Regions from separate parts of the Brevibacillus sp. FSL K6-2834 genome, predicted to be linked through region 2. Evidence: riboswitches for the same ligand, from Rfam matches in the RefSeq annotation. Region 2 holds a riboswitch; each other region holds the start of a gene.
What was found. A riboswitch is a leader RNA that binds a small molecule or an ion and turns the genes downstream of it on or off. The one in region 2 is predicted to bind thiamine pyrophosphate.
Positions count from the first base shown of each region.

Region 1: it holds a riboswitch for thiamine pyrophosphate, as region 2 does, so the genes downstream of both, thiS (sulfur carrier protein ThiS) here and thiO (glycine oxidase ThiO) in region 2, are expected to answer to the same signal.
Region 3: it holds a riboswitch for thiamine pyrophosphate, as region 2 does, so the genes downstream of both, thiC (phosphomethylpyrimidine synthase ThiC) here and thiO (glycine oxidase ThiO) in region 2, are expected to answer to the same signal.

Region 1 is NZ_CP151945.1:2,933,111-2,938,195, reverse strand. Features, by position in the region: gene NST96_RS14530 (glycoside hydrolase family 18 protein) at 1-290, shown strand, start outside; gene NST96_RS14525 (hypothetical protein) at 384-614, shown strand; gene NST96_RS14520 (DUF2203 domain-containing protein) at 639-1,034, opposite strand; gene NST96_RS14515 (DHHA1 domain-containing protein) at 1,078-2,319, shown strand; gene NST96_RS14510 (kinase-associated lipoprotein B) at 2,399-2,785, shown strand; TPP riboswitch at 2,821-2,931, shown strand; gene thiS (sulfur carrier protein ThiS) at 3,156-3,359, shown strand; gene NST96_RS14500 (thiazole synthase) at 3,365-4,135, shown strand; gene NST96_RS14495 (acetylornithine deacetylase) at 4,136-5,085, shown strand, end outside.
Region 2 is NZ_CP151945.1:1,116,466-1,121,550, reverse strand. Features, by position in the region: gene NST96_RS05630 (hypothetical protein) at 1-784, opposite strand, end outside; gene thiO (glycine oxidase ThiO) at 901-2,019, opposite strand; TPP riboswitch at 2,115-2,227, opposite strand; gene NST96_RS05620 (excisionase family DNA-binding protein) at 2,289-2,534, opposite strand; gene NST96_RS05615 (glucose-6-phosphate isomerase) at 2,521-3,882, opposite strand; gene NST96_RS05610 (efflux RND transporter periplasmic adaptor subunit) at 4,115-5,085, shown strand, end outside.
Region 3 is NZ_CP151945.1:3,694,747-3,699,831, reverse strand. Features, by position in the region: gene NST96_RS18375 (SRPBCC domain-containing protein) at 1-244, shown strand, start outside; gene NST96_RS18370 (hypothetical protein) at 299-496, opposite strand; gene thiC (phosphomethylpyrimidine synthase ThiC) at 493-2,289, opposite strand; TPP riboswitch at 2,444-2,555, opposite strand; gene NST96_RS18360 (hypothetical protein) at 2,557-3,144, opposite strand; gene NST96_RS18355 (SufS family cysteine desulfurase) at 3,384-4,607, shown strand; gene pdxK (pyridoxine/pyridoxal/pyridoxamine kinase) at 4,696-5,085, shown strand, end outside.

The DNA.
Region 1 (5,085 bases), 1.8 Mb from region 2:
CCGGAACGACTGCTCGTGCCCTGAGTCCGCAAGCTGCTGTCGCGCTCGCCCAGCGGGAGCAGGTGCCGATCCAATACGACAGCAGAGCGCAGGCGCCGTTTTTTGAGTACACAGATGACCAAGGAAGGCGTCATCGCGTCTGGTTTGAAGATGCCCGTTCGATTCAGGCCAAGTTCAACCTGGTCAAGGAGCTCGGTCTGCGAGGCGTCAGCTATTGGAGACTGGGACTGCCTTTCCCGCAAAACTGGCTGCTGATCGAGGAGAACTTCCGCGTCAGAAAGCGTCGATAACCATAGGAAAGCGTACAGTCCGGTAAGCCTGTACGCTTTTTTTCTGCTCGCCAAACATGGTATGATGAAGCAAAAAGAACGAGGAGGGAGATCATGGGAGAGTGCAGACTGGATCATAGTACAGAAGACGTCCGCAACAAGCTGGCCGAGCAAACGCCTTTTTTGCCGCCGGCACTGGCCGCGCAGCTGAACGGGCTTTTGACGGAGACGCTTTCTCAGGAAACCTTGAACGAGCTGTTTCACCTTTTAAAGAAATACGATTTGGCGACGCCCGAAGAGCGTATTCAACGTGAGGAAAAAATGGCAAAGCTGGTAAGGGAATAGCAAAAAAAGGGAATCGCAAGCAGCCTATTCGATTGGTTTGCGACCGGCAAACCCTTCTGTGATGCCGTGATAATACGCAATGCTTGGCTCTCCCTGCTTCCAGCAGAGGAGAACTTCTTTTCCGTCGATGACAGCGGGGAAATCGAACAGCCCGATGTCGATGTCCTTTACCTCTATGCCTTTCTCCATGAGCTGGTTGATATGCATCTGCGCCTCCAGCTCCATAAACTCCAGGCGGCATTCCAGCGTAAAGACTTCTTGCTCATCGGGAGGCTGCCGCTTTTTGGCCTGCTGCAGTTCTTGGTAGGTTTGATAAAAGAGGCGCTTCGTTTCTTGCAAAAAGGAGAGCTCGTCGCGTACATATGGCAGCAGTTGATTCGCCTGTTCGACCGTGAACAATTTTTTAGCCAAGTGTAACACCTCCAGGACCCATTATACAGGGAACCAGTCAGGGAGGAAATGGATGGATCGGCTGTTTATTGCAGGTGATTGGAAAGGGGTACCTATGAACGACAGGTTGTACTATCAAGATGTTGATTTGCAGACGTTTGAGGCAGATGTGATCAAACGCGGCGTGGAAGCGGACGGAACAGCATACGTAGTGTTGAACCAGACGGCGTTTTATCCGACAGGCGGAGGACAGCCTTGTGATACGGGAACCATTGAAGGGGTTGCCGTCACGGACGTAGAGGAAGTCGACGGGGAGATCAGGCATCGCCTCGAAGCGCCGCTTCCGGAACATACGCAGCGGGTAACGGGCAGGATCGATTGGGATCGGCGTTTTGACCATATGCAGCAGCATACGGGACAGCATATTCTCTCCGCGACGTTCATCAAGCTCGCAGATGCCCAGACAGTAGCCTTCCACCTCGGACGCGATCACGTGACGATTGATGTTGCGCTGAGCGAGCTTACGCCAGAGCTGATTGAAAAAGCGGAGCGTCAGGCAAACCAGGTGGTACTGGAAAATCGTCCGATCGACGCTCGTTTTGTTACGGCCGAAGAGCTGGAACAGCTGCCGCTCACCAAGCAGCCTACGGTATCCGAGAATATCCGGGTCGTCATCATCCCGGATTACGACTACAATCCATGCGGTGGGACACACCCGAAAACTACGGGAGAAGTCGGTCCGATCAAAATCATCGGTTGGGAACGCCACAGAGGCAATATACGCATTCAATTTCTGTGCGGCTGGCGGGCACTCGCGGACTACACGCGCAAGCAGCACTTGCTGCAGGACCTCACCCGGATGATGACGACGAGCGAAGCGGAAATCGCCGATATGCTGCAGCGTCTGCTGGCTGAAAAAGAGGCCTTGAAGGATTCGCTTCAGCAAAAAGAAACAGAGCTATTGACATATGAAGCAGCCAGGTATTTGAAAGAAGCAGCCGAGCTGGGGAACGCCCGTGTCGTCCAGGCCTCTTTCACGGGCAGAAGCATGCAGGAATTGCAGCAGCTTGCCCGTACGCTCACCTCGCAGGATGAGCATGTCATCGCGCTTTTGGCGACAACAACGGACAAGCTGCAGCTCGTTTTTGCCCGGGGCGCACAGGTGGCGGCTCCGATGAACCAGCTGCTGAAGGAGACGCTGCCGTTGATCGATGGAAAGGGCGGCGGCAACCCGGCGATGGCCCAGGGCGGAGGGGCTCCGACGGTGGCTGCGGACGCCGTGCTGGATCATGCGCGCGGTTTGCTTGAGGTGTAAAACATGACCCGTGGCAGTCGCAGTCAGTCTGTCCAATCAGGCTGCGACCGCCCTTAGGGAAACGAAGGAGGAGAGTCAGATGAATGCATGGAATCCGGGAGATCTGGTCCGGGTCGGGTACAAGACGGGAGAATATCTGACAGAGGTTGTAGAAAATCACGGCGATAAATTGCTGGTCAAAATTATGGCTGTTACGAAATACCCGACGCAGGGCGATTTGCACAATCCGCTTGAGGTGGACGTTCCCTTGTTTCACCAAAGACCGGCTCTCTCCTACCTGGAAAAAATCATGGTTCCGGCTGCGAGCGTGATCCGGTTCAACGGGACTTTGCCCGACTACAAGGAATCGCTCAAAGCCGCTTTGGAGAGGGAAATGGAAAAGCTGCGCAAAACGTCAAAATGGGCGGAGCGCTGCCTGGTCGAACTGGAGATTCTGTACAAGGAAAGCTTTACAAACCCGAAATAGAGTGATACTGTAATAATCGAATTGAATAACCACGCGCAATACCAAACGGGGGTCGAGCAAAATCGGCTGAGATTGTAACGAATGCGTTACTGACCGTTGAACCTGACCTGGGTCATGCCAGCGGAGGAAGAGGTATCAGCTCATCAGCGTGAACGCCGATGCTGTTTCCAAATGGTTTGGAACGACATTTAGGCATATGCAGATAAGCACAACCACAACCATCCGAGGCGGATGGTTTTTTTACTGTCTGCCCCTGATGTACCGTATTCAAACGGCTTCTTCCGTCTGTTTTCTACATGGCACAGGCGAAAAGAAGCCGTTTTTTTCTGGGACCGGCCAGAACATGCTGCGCCGAAGAAGGAGGGGGAACATGCTGGTACAGTTGAATGGCAAGAATGTAGAGCTGGCTGCTGAAATTACGACTGTCCGTGAACTGCTGCAGTCCTACCAGCTGCAGGAGAAGATCGTGATCGTGGAGCGTAACGGAGAGATTGTGGATCGCACCCGTTATGAAGAGACACCGGTTGCGGATGGCGACCGGATTGAAATTGTACATTTTGTCGGTGGAGGATGAATAAGATGGACACTTTGAAAATCGGACCGTATGAATTTCGTTCGCGGCTGCTTCTGGGGACGGGAAAATTCCCTGATCTGGACATACAAGACAAAGCGGTGGCAGCATCAGAGGCAGAAATTCTGACTTTTGCCATTCGCCGCCTAAATCTGGAAAACCCGCATGAACCGAATTTTCTGGAGCAATTGGATCTGAAAAAGTTTACGCTGCTTCCGAATACGGCGGGTGCCTATACGGCTGAGGAGGCTGTGCGAATTGCCCGCCTGGCGAAAGCATCCGGCTTGTGCGACATGATCAAGGTGGAAGTCATCGGCGATCCGAAAACGCTGCTGCCAGACCCGATCGGCACGCTGGAAGCCTCCCGTATTTTGGTAGAGGAAGGCTTTATCGTGCTTACTTATACCAATGACGACCCGATTTTGGCCAAACATCTGCAGGAGGCCGGCGTTCACGCTGTCATGCCGGGAGCTTCTCCGATCGGATCAGGCCAGGGCATCATCAACGAAAACAATCTGCGGTTCATCATCGAAGACGCCAAAGTACCGGTCATTGTTGACGCCGGCATCGGTTCTCCCGCTGACTGTGCGAAGGCGATGGAGCTGGGAGCGGACGGTGTCCTGCTCAATACAGCGGTCGCGCTGGCGGACAATCCGGTGTTGATGGCGGAGGCGATGAAGCTGGGCGTGGAAGCGGGAAGGAAAGGCTTCCTTGCCGGACGGATCGCGAAAAAACGGTATGCATCGGCGAGCAGTCCGACTGAAGGGATGATCGAGTAGGTGGAGCACGTACTAGCAGCGATTGAGGAGCGTAGAGAGGAGCTGTTTTCGCTTCTCTCCGAGCTGATCGCCCAGCCGACGGTAAGCCCTCCCGCCCGAAACAGCGACAAGGCGCAGACGCTGGTGGCAGAGAAGCTGCAAGCGCTCGGCTTCGAGGTCGACCGCTGGACCGTTTTTCCAGGCGATGACAACGTCGTGGGGGTAAAGAAGGGAACGGACTTTAGAAACTACAAAAGCTTGATCATCAACGGCCATATCGACGTAGCTGAGGTCGGAGACGACAGCGGCTGGACGTATCCGCCTTTTGCCTTGACCAAAGGCGGGGACGGCAGATGGTACGGGCGCGGCGTCGCCGATATGAAAGGGGCGCTCGCTGCCAGCCTGTTTGCGATCCAGATGCTGCATGAGCACGGCATAGAGCTGAAGGGCGATCTCGCCTTTCAGTCCGTGATCGGTGAAGAAGCTGGGGAAGCCGGCACGCTTGCTGCGATTGAGCGCGGCTACTCGGCCGATTATGCGCTTGTCGTAGACACAAGCGATCTGCAGATGCAAGGCCAGGGCGGAGTGATCACTGGCTGGATTACGATTGAAAGCCCGGTTACGCTCCATGACGGGATGCGCAGCAGGATCATACACGCAGGCGGTAAAGTCCACGGGGCATCTGCGATTGAGAAAATGATGAAGGTGATTGCCTCGCTGCAGGATTTGGAACGGCACTGGGCCGTGATGAAATCATACCCCGGTTTTCCGCCAGGGATGAGCACGATCAATCCTGCGGTCATCGAAGGCGGACGCCATGCGGCTTTTCTCGCGGATCGCTGCGCCCTCTGGATTACCGTTCACTTTTATCCGGACGAGACGCATGAGGATATCATACGGGAAGTAGAGGACCATGTCCGCAGAGCCGCCGCCGCTGATCCGTGGCTGCGGGATCATCCGCCCGTTTTTCG
Region 2 (5,085 bases):
TCGGTCTTTCTAATGGCGCCACCAAGGGAACGCACGGTATGCAATAAGGCTGTACAGGCGGCTGTATGAAAGACTGTACAAAGGACTGTACAAAAGGGAATGGTCTTGTGACACTTTCCGGAGAAACCGCTGTGTAGGGGCTGACCTCAGAATAAGGCATCATTCCGGGATACGGACGGGCGTTCGGTCCCGTCGCGAATGGACTGACTGCTGTATACGGACTTACGCCAGGATAAGGACGACTGTTGGGCCCTGTTTCATACGGGCTTACCGCCGTATACGGGCTAACCCCTGGATACGGTCGGGCGTTGGGCCCCGTTGCATATGGACTGACTGCTGTATATGGACTAACCCCCGGATGCGGTCGGGAATTGGGTCCCGTTGCATATGGACTGACTGCTGTATACGGGCTGACTCCGGGATACGGACGGGCGTTCGGCCCTCCGCTCGCAAATGGGCTGACCGCTGTAAAGGGCGGACGCATATTGGGATCGGCCGGGTCGTACGGGGAACTGTAGGACACTTGCTCTACATCCAGCTCATAGCCATCCCAGTCTACTTCCTCCGCCTCGTCGTCATCCACCTCTTCTTCGACTTCCAGATAGACGTGGTCGTTGTCCCAGTCTACGATCTCTCCTTCGTATATCTGTCCATCCAGCGCTTCGATCCGAACCTTTTGCCGGGCATGCTCCTGGCAAACGTTTTGGACCGTATGGCGGATATCCTTGATCATGCTGACAGCGGCAGTGTCAACATGAAACAATTGCTTCTTAGACTCCTCCATCTATTTGACTCCTCCCCTCTGGTGTTTCTTTATTACCATATACGCCAGCCTATGGGGAGGTGTCTATTTTCCAGAGGGGACCAGCCCATTTTCCGATCAGGCCGTACCCATGAGCCTTATCTGTTTGTTGTCGACCCGAGGAACCGGGATGGCAAAAAGGGTTGCAGCGCATCTTCGCGTCCGCTCTCCACATAATCCGCCATCACCTTTGCTGTGACCGGAGAAAGCAAAATGCCGTTCCGAAAGTGGCCGCCCGCAATGGAAACGCCCTGCCATCCCGGTACGGGTCCAAGCAGCGGCATGCTGTCTGCTGTAGCGGGACGCAAGCCTGCCCACGCCTGCTGGAAGGCTGCTGAATGCAGAGCGGGCACATACGGCATCACACCGTCCAATACTTTCGCAAGACCGCTCAGCGTGACATGCCGCTGAAAGCCCGCTTCATCCTCGGTCGCTCCAAGGACGATCTTCCCATCCAGCTTGGGCGTGATGTACCCGGATGTGCCGAAGATGACGGTACGCAAAGGGATTCCGCTGGACGATACCGATGCCACCTGCCCGCGTACCGGTCTGACGGGCACAGCAAAATGGAGCCATTCGGCCATAATCCCGGCCCATGCGCCAGATGCGATCACGGTATGCCCGGCTCGCAGAGGCCCCGTGGTCGTTTCTACACCGACGATCCTGCCCCCTTCTTTTGCCATTCCGGTTACAACAGAGCCGGAAAGAAGCGTCGCTCCCATTTTTTTGCAAGCGGCTACCAGAGCATTCAGCAGCATGCGGTTGTTGATGTGCCCTTCTTCAGGCGAGTAGATCCCCGCGATCGCCTGCTCGGTCAAGAGCGGCTCGACTCTCCGCATCTCTTCCCCTGTCATCCACTCAACCGCATAGCCCGATGCCTTTTGCCACTTGTATTTTTCCAGCAACTCGCCCGACTCCGGCTCGGTAAGAGCTACTGTCAGCAGTCCGGATTTGCACGCCTGCACGTCAATGCCTGTCCTCGCTTCCAGCTCCTCTGCCCATTTCGGATAGAGCTCCAGCGACTTCATGCCCAGCTCCAGCATCGGCCCTGGCTGCGAAAATTCCTTCAGCGGCGCCAGCATTCCCGCTGCTGCCGATGAAGCCTGGCCTCCCCATTCTCCTTGCTCCACTACAGTCACGGCCATTCCTCTACAGGACAATTCATAGGCGAGACTGAGTCCGATGATGCCTCCGCCAACAAGTAAACAGTCGGTCATGCTGCTTCCTCTCCTTATCAAATGGAAAAGCCCACCCTCTCCGGCAGGAAAAGGTGGGCACAACACGCATCCAACGCATCAACGGGCGAAAAAATATCCGCCTGTAACCACTTCCCTGCGCCAGCATGATCTGGATCAGGTGCAAAGGGTCGACGGTCATCGCTTCCGTCCTCTCAGCCCAGCAAGATGGACTCCCCCAGTTACTTTTCATTCTATCAGTTGTCTTCTTCAGTATAGTCCTCTGGCCGCAAATCTGACAAGGGCTGAACTTAATCTTCGTCCTTCACGTCGTAGCTCTCCGGGATCGGCTCATGCTTCTGTTCATCCTCAAACTCCCGGAGCTTTCGGATCTGTTCCAGATGATGCTGAAACTGCTCCTTGTTGATCAGATACTCTTCCCCGTTGTGAACGGCACGGATTCGCCCTTCGCGGATTTTTTCCAGAATGAACGTCTCCGGCAATTCCAGATACTCGGATGTTTCGGCTACAGTCAGGTAGGTTTTAGTCGTCTCCACGAATTCTCGCTTCCAATTCTTCTTTCATTTTTTCAAAGCCGGGCCGCCCGAGCAATGCAAACATGTTGGCTTTGTAGGCCTCTACCCCGGGCTGGTCAAACGGATTGACCCCCAAGAGGTAGCCGCTGATCGCACAGGCTTTTTCAAAAAAATACACCAGCTCACCAAAATGATACGCTGTCAGCCGGGGAATTTCCACTACGAGATTCGGAACACCCCCATCTACGTGGGCCAGCATCGCTCCCTGCAGCACCTTTTGGCGGACGAAATCCATCCCTTTTCCAGAGAGATACTGCAAGCCGTCCAGATTGGCCGGGTCGTCTCCGATGGTGACGTCAACGTCAGATTTATGCACGGTCAAGACGGTTTCAAACAAGTGCCGTGTTCCGCTTTGCAGATATTGGCCGATGGAGTGGAGATCGGTTGAATACTCTGCGGATACAGGAAAAATCCCCTTGTTGTCCTTCCCTTCCGACTCGGCAAAGAGCTGCTTCCACCATTCCGCGAAAAAACGGAACCGGGGTTCGTAGCCGACCAGCACTTCAATCAGCTTGCCCCTTCGATACAGAATATTGCGGACAGCGGCATATTGGTAGCAAGGATTGTCTGCCAGCACCGGCGACAAAAACCGCTCTCTGGCATCTGCCGCTCCTTGCATCAGCTCATCCATATCGATTCCGCCGACAGCGATCGGCAAAAGACCGACGGGAGTAAGAATCGAAAAGCGTCCGCCCACATCCTCGGGAATGACAAAGGTCTCATACCCCTCGCTCTCGGCAAGCTGGCGGAGCGCTCCCTTCGCTCTGTCTGTCGTAGCGTAAATCCGGCTGCGGGCTTTTGGTCGTCCGTACTTTTTCTCCATCCAGCTCCGAAACAGGCGAAAAGCGATAGCCGGTTCCATTGTCGTTCCCGATTTGGAAATGACATTCAAAGAGACTTCTTTTCCCTCCAGCAGCTCCAGAAGATGAGCGAGGTAGACCGGACTGATGTTGTTGCCGACAAAATAAATCTCCGGTACCCGTCGTTTGCCCGCAGGCAGAAGATTGGTGAAGTGATGCCCGAGCATCTCCAGCGCTGCCTTGGCTCCAAGATACGACCCGCCAATGCCGATGACCAAGAGCACATCCGAATTCTCCTGGATTCTCGTCGCTGCCTGGACGATACGTTCCCGTTCACTTTTCTCGCATTTGATCGGCAAGTCCAGCCAGCCGCGAAGCTCGCTCCCTGCTCCCGTCCCCTGATGGAGCTGTATGTGCGAGCGCAATACTTCAGGAGCTAGCTGGTCTAAATCTGTCTGCTCGAAAAATTTGCACGCATGGGAGTAGTCAAAACGAAGCGTCTGGTTCATAGCTCCCTCCCTTGGAAATCCTGCTATGCTCCCTACATCTTATCGCTTCGGCCGGGCAAGGGTTCGACAAAGACAGCGCCCCATTTTTCCTTCACTTCTCCCTGCTCCCATGGTTTTGTGAAATTGTGAACATTCCATGAACAAAAAGGTTACCTTGTTACTTTTTTACTTGCCCCCCGTAAAACAGTTTCGTAAAGAAGGTATACATTATTTGGCAAGGGGATTAGAAGACATGAAAAAACGATGGTGGATGATCGGGTCCGTCGCCGCCGTACTGGTGATCGGAACCGTTAGCGTAAATCTTTTGAGTCCCGGTCAGGCGATGGGCATGCCTGTCCAGATCGGGACAGTAGCCACATCTGCGCTGGAAAGCCGCATCCTGACCTCCGGCAGTGTAGTCGTGGAGGATAAATACAGGGTGTACGCAAATGTGAACGGGACGCTGCGTGAATTCTCCGTCAAAGAAGGCGATCTCGTTAAAAAAGGGCAGGTTATCGGGAAGATTGACACCTCTGACGTAGAGAGCCGACTCCTGGAGCTGGACGCACAGATTGAACTGGCACGAGCGAATCTGTCCAAAGCGCAAGCAGGAAATGAACCGGAAGAGCTGGCACAGGAAAAAGAACGGGTCGCCCAAGCCCAGCGCGAGCACGATGCCGCTCAAAAGGAATACGATCGGCTGCAGCAGCTGTTCGCATCCGGGGCCACTACGCAGCAAGAGGTGGACAAGGCAAAAAGCCAGCTCGATTCTACGCTCTCGTCACTGAACGTCTCCAAGCAGCAGCTGGCATTGAAGCAAAAGGGACCGCGCAAAGAGGAGCTCGCTTCTCTGCAAGCGCAAATCAACAAGCTTCAGGTGGAGAAGGCGCAACTGGAGAAGGAGCGCACCCAAAGCGTGTTGGTCGCTCCCGAAAACGGCACCGTCATCAGCCTGGCTGCAGACAACGGCCAGTACGTAAACAAAGGAACGGAGATCTTTACACTCGCGAACCTGAACAACCTGCTCATCCAGGCCGATATCAGCGAGTCCGACGTAAGCAAAATAAAGCTCGGTCAATCGGCAGTCATCGAGGGCAGCTCTCTTGGAAAGCAGAAGCTGAATGCCAAAGTGGTGCGAATCTCCCCGATTGCCGTAACCACGCAAAACAGCTCCGGGCAAGGTGAAAAAACACGCGTCAAAGTCACTCTCCAGCCTGATGGCGA
Region 3 (5,085 bases), 2.6 Mb from region 2:
CGAGCAGGCCAAGACGCTCAGCTTTACCCACTTTGTCGGCGATTCCTACCACCCCGGCCAGGAACGGTACGAATCGCGCATCACTTATCGGCTCGAACCGGCCGGCGCGTCCACAAAGCTGACCCTGACCCATGACCGTTGGCATGAGAATGATCTGTCATACGATAACAGCGCGAAGGCATGGTGGATGATCCTCAGCAGCACGAAGACACTGATCGAAACAGGAAGGCCGCTGGCATTTTAAAAGTCGGTTTCGCCATCGGAAACAGTGCTGTAACCCAGCGCCGCAGTCGCTCCTTTAATAATAAAGACTTTCCGTCCACTGGCATTTTCGGCACATGCGGGAAAGCGGGGTCTCCAGAAAATCGTGATCACATGCTTTTTGGGCAGTCCCAAGCTGCGCGCGGAGTGCGGCTAAAGCCGACTCCAACCGCTTGATTTCAGCACGCAGCTGGCCGGGATCACGCAGTTTTCCTATATCGGCATCCCGCTTCATTTCCTGTCCGTCCCTTTGTACAGTTGTCCTCCCTGCTCGCGGAATTCCCTGGCTTTTTCCTGCAGCCCCTCGTCGATAGCCGCATGGACCGAAAGCTGGTTGTCTCGGGCGTAGGCGCGAATATCCTGGGTGATTTTCATGCTGCAAAATTTGGGGCCGCACATTGAGCAAAAATGGGCAGATTTTGCCCCTTCGGCAGGGAGAGTCTCGTCGTGATACTCGCGTGCCCGCTCAGGGTCAAGCGAGAGGTTGAACTGATCGTTCCAGCGGAATTCAAACCGCGCCTTGGAAAGCGCGTCGTCGCGAAGCTTGGCTCGCGGATGTCCTTTTGCCAGATCGGCGGCATGGGCGGCGATTTTGTAGGCGATCAGGCCGTTGCGCACGTCCTCCTTGTTTGGCAGGCCGAGATGTTCCTTCGGGGTGACGTAGCAGAGCATCGCGGTGCTAAACCAGCCGATCATCGCGGCGCCGATAGCGGACGTGATGTGATCGTAGCCGGGAGCGATATCGGTCGTGAGCGGGCCCAGCGTGTAGAATGGCGCTTCGTGGCAAAGCTCAAGCTGCTTATCCATATTCTCTTTGATCTGGTGCATCGGCACGTGTCCGGGACCTTCGATCATCACCTGCACATCATGCTTCCAGGCGATCTTGGTCAATTCCCCAAGCGTCTCCAATTCGGCGAACTGGGCTTCGTCGTTCGCATCGTCGATGGACCCCGGCCTCAGTCCGTCACCGAGCGAGACGGAAATGTCGTATGCCTTCAGGATTTCGCAAATCTCTTCAAAATGCGTGTACAGGAAGTTTTCCTGATGGTGGGCCAGGCACCAGGCCGCCATGATGGAGCCGCCGCGGGAGACGATTCCGGTCACCCGATTGGCGGTCAGCGGGATATAGCGCAGCAGCACCCCTGCGTGGATCGTAAAGTAATCCACTCCCTGCTCGGCCTGTTCGATCAACGTATCCCGGTAGATCTCCCAAGTCAGCTCCTCGGCTTTGCCATTTACTTTTTCCAGTGCCTGATAAATCGGGACAGTACCGATCGGCACGGGACTGTTGCGGATAATCCACTCCCGGGTCGTGTGAATGTGTTTTCCGGTGGAAAGGTCCATGATGGTGTCGGCTCCCCAGCGGGTGGCCCACATCATTTTTTCCACTTCTTCACCGATGGAGGAGGTGACCGCGGATGTGCCGATGTTTGCGTTTACCTTCACGTGAAAATGACGACCGATAATCATCGGCTCCAATTCCGGATGGTTGATGTTGGCCGGCAGGATCGCGCGGCCGCTGGCGATCTCGGCTCTGACGAATTCCGGCGAAACTCCTTCGCGGATGGCGACGAATTCCATTTCCGGCGTGATGATGCCGCGGCGGGCGTAGTGGAGCTGTGTGACGACGCTGCCTTTTTTGGCCCGAAGCGGCTTGCGGTCATTTCGGGGGAAAACAGGTACTGCTTCAAGCTGCTCGGCGCTTTTGAAGCCGTTATCGACAGGCTGCACCGGGCGTCCCGCGTAGGATTCCGTATCGTTTCTTTCCGCAATCCAGGGCTGCCGCAGGGAAGGCAGTCCTTTTTGAATGTCGGCAATGTAGTCGGTCGCCGTATACTCGCCGCTGGTGTCATAGACGCGAATGGGTGGGTTGGGAATTTCTCCGTACATGCCCTGGGATGGCGAAAGCTGGATTTCCCGCATCGGGACGCGAAGATCAGGCCTGCTGCCGACCTGGTACACTTTGCGGCTGCCAGGGAAAGGCTGTACAGCCGTCAGGTTGAGGGAAGATGCGTGTGGAATGGACATGAAAAAAACCTCCTTGTCATGGTTGCACGCGGCATGAACCCTGATGGAGGCGGAAGAAGACGCGTCTGCATGACAAAAACAAAACGCCGCAAAAAAACTTGCGACGCCAGACGCGAGAGCAGACAGGAAAGGGACGCAAGCATACGCAGTCCTCTCCGGTCTATATAAACATTCCTCCGCTGGCATTACCCAGTTCAGGTTCAACGGTCGACGACAGAGTAGCCGTCCTCTCAGCCTGGTCATCCCCAAGCTCCCGTGCATCATTGTTTAGAAATAGTTTGTTGTTTCCACCATAGCATAACTACTTTTTCCCAATTGTTCAAGAGGTTTTGTCGCAGCAGGAGGAAAGACATCGTGCAAAGCTTTGTCCAGCTTGTACCATTGGTCCATTCCCACCGAGGAGAGAATCGCGTCTCCATCCTCTTGCTTATAAGAGTCGAGATGAAACTTCGGCCCCATCGTAAACGGCTTGAGATAATGCTCTCCTTCCCGCGTTTCCACGTACATCATATACGCGTAGTCTGAAACCTTGTTGGCCGTTTCATATTCAAACTGCAAAATGAACAGCGAATCAGCCGTTCCCGTTAATTGCTCCACTTTTTCGCTGCCGGAGATCCAATCAACGACGGCAATCTGCTCGGTTTTATCCGAGTACAGGGAGAGAAGCTCCGGTTGCGCTTTGATGGAGTCTTCCCGGTAGTGATGTACCCATATGGCTTTCCCTTTTCCTGAATGAAAAAGCGATTCCAGCGCCGCTCCCGGGTGGGGCGCTTGTTGCTGTGAACACCCGCAGACGAGTGCAGATAGACAAAGGATGACGAAACGGAGCACGTGAGTTCTGGAATTCACTGCCATGATACTGCCTCCCTAACCCCGGAGTTAACCCCCGTTTTTGATGTGATGCCGCAGCGACATGCTTCCCAAAGTACGAACCCTCTCAATATAGTAAACGAAAAAGAAGAGGGAAACGTTTCAAGACAAATCCAACCATCTATAGGATAATCAAATGATTTTTATATAAATAATTGAATTGAACTATTGGTTTGCCGCGGCTATCCTTACGGGTAAATCCCGGAAAGGAAGTTGAGAGCGATATGAATCCGCATGAAGTGAAGAAATGCTTCCCGATTATGAATGTCCCGATCTACGGGAAGCGGCTTGTATATTTGGACAACGCAGCCACTGCCCAAAAACCGGTTCAGGTGATTGAGGCGCTGGAAGCATTTTATCGGATGGCAAACGCCAACGTTCACAGGGGAGTCCACTACCTGGGGGCAAAGGCGACAGACATGTACGAGGCGGCGAGAGAAAAGGTCCGCGCTTTCATCCGCGCAAGCGAAGCGGCCGAGATTGTTTTTACCCGGGGGACGACGAGCGCCTTGAATCTGATCGCCAGCGGATACGGCCGTTTGGTCCTTTGCGAAGGCGACGAGATCGTCATTTCATTGGCCGAGCATCACAGCAACCTGATCCCTTGGCAGCAGGCGGCAAAAGCGGCCGGGGCAACACTGAAATTCATTCCCTTGCAGGAAGATGGGACGATAACGCCGGAAGCTGTCCGTTCAGTGGTGACCCCACGGACTAAAATCGCAGCACTCCACCATATATCCAACGTCTTGGGAGATGTAGTACCGCTCAGAGAGATCGCCGGCATCGTCCATGCACACGGAGGAGTTTTGGTTGTCGACGGTGCGCAGGGAGCGCCTCATTCACCAGTCGATGTGGGGCAGATGGACTGCGACTTTTACGTTTTCTCCGGTCACAAAATGTGCGGTCCTACAGGAATTGGAGTTTTGTACGGGAAGCGTCCATTGCTGGAGCAATTGGTACCTGTTGAGTATGGAGGAGAGATGGTTGAGTCGGTCGATGCCGAATGGGCGTCGTGGAAAGAGCTTCCGTACCGGCTGGAAGCGGGAACCCCTTTGATTGCGGGAGCGATTGGGCTGGGGGCTGCGATTGATTTCCTCGCTCAAATCGGCATGGAGAAGATCGAACGGCATGACCGCAGGCTGGTTGGCTACGCACTGGAGCGGTTGCAGGAGCTCAAAGAATGCAAAGTGCTGGGGCCGCTGCGGCATCGGACGTCCATCCTGACGTTTCAACTGGGGGAGATCCATCCCCATGATCTGGCTACCGTGCTCGATGCAGAAGGGATCGCCATCCGTGCCGGTTACCACTGCGCGCAGCCGCTGGCGAAATGGTTTGGACAAGCGGCGACGGCACGGGCCAGCTTCTATCTCTACAACACCGAAGAAGACGTAGATGCGCTGATCCTGGGATTAAAGAAGGCGCAGGACTTGTTTCGCCGAAATAAATAAGACGGAGTGCCTAAAAAGATTCAGTGTCACGGATTTGGAGAGGCAAGCACGATGCTTAAAAAAGCACCATGAAGGAGGAAGGGCAGACATGCAAGTGTATAAAACAGTGACCATAGCCGGATCGGATTCCAGCGGAGGAGCGGGTATTCAGGCCGATCTCAAAACCTTTCAGGAGCTGGGGGTTTACGGGATGTCGGCCTTGACGACGATTGTCGCGCAAGATGAAAGCTGGGGCCATCATGTTTTTCCGGTTGAACCGGACACGGTAGCAGCGCAGCTACGAACGGCACTGGAGGTGATCGGAGCGGATGCTTGCAAGACAGGCATGCTAGGCTCTATCCGGGTCATCGAGCTTGTGGCCCAAGCAATCGCCGCGAGCGGCATTCAAACGATCGTTATCGATCCCGTCATGATTTGCAAAGGCGTCGATGAAGAACTGCACCCGGAAGTAAATGAGTGCCTCCGCGAAGTGCTGGTT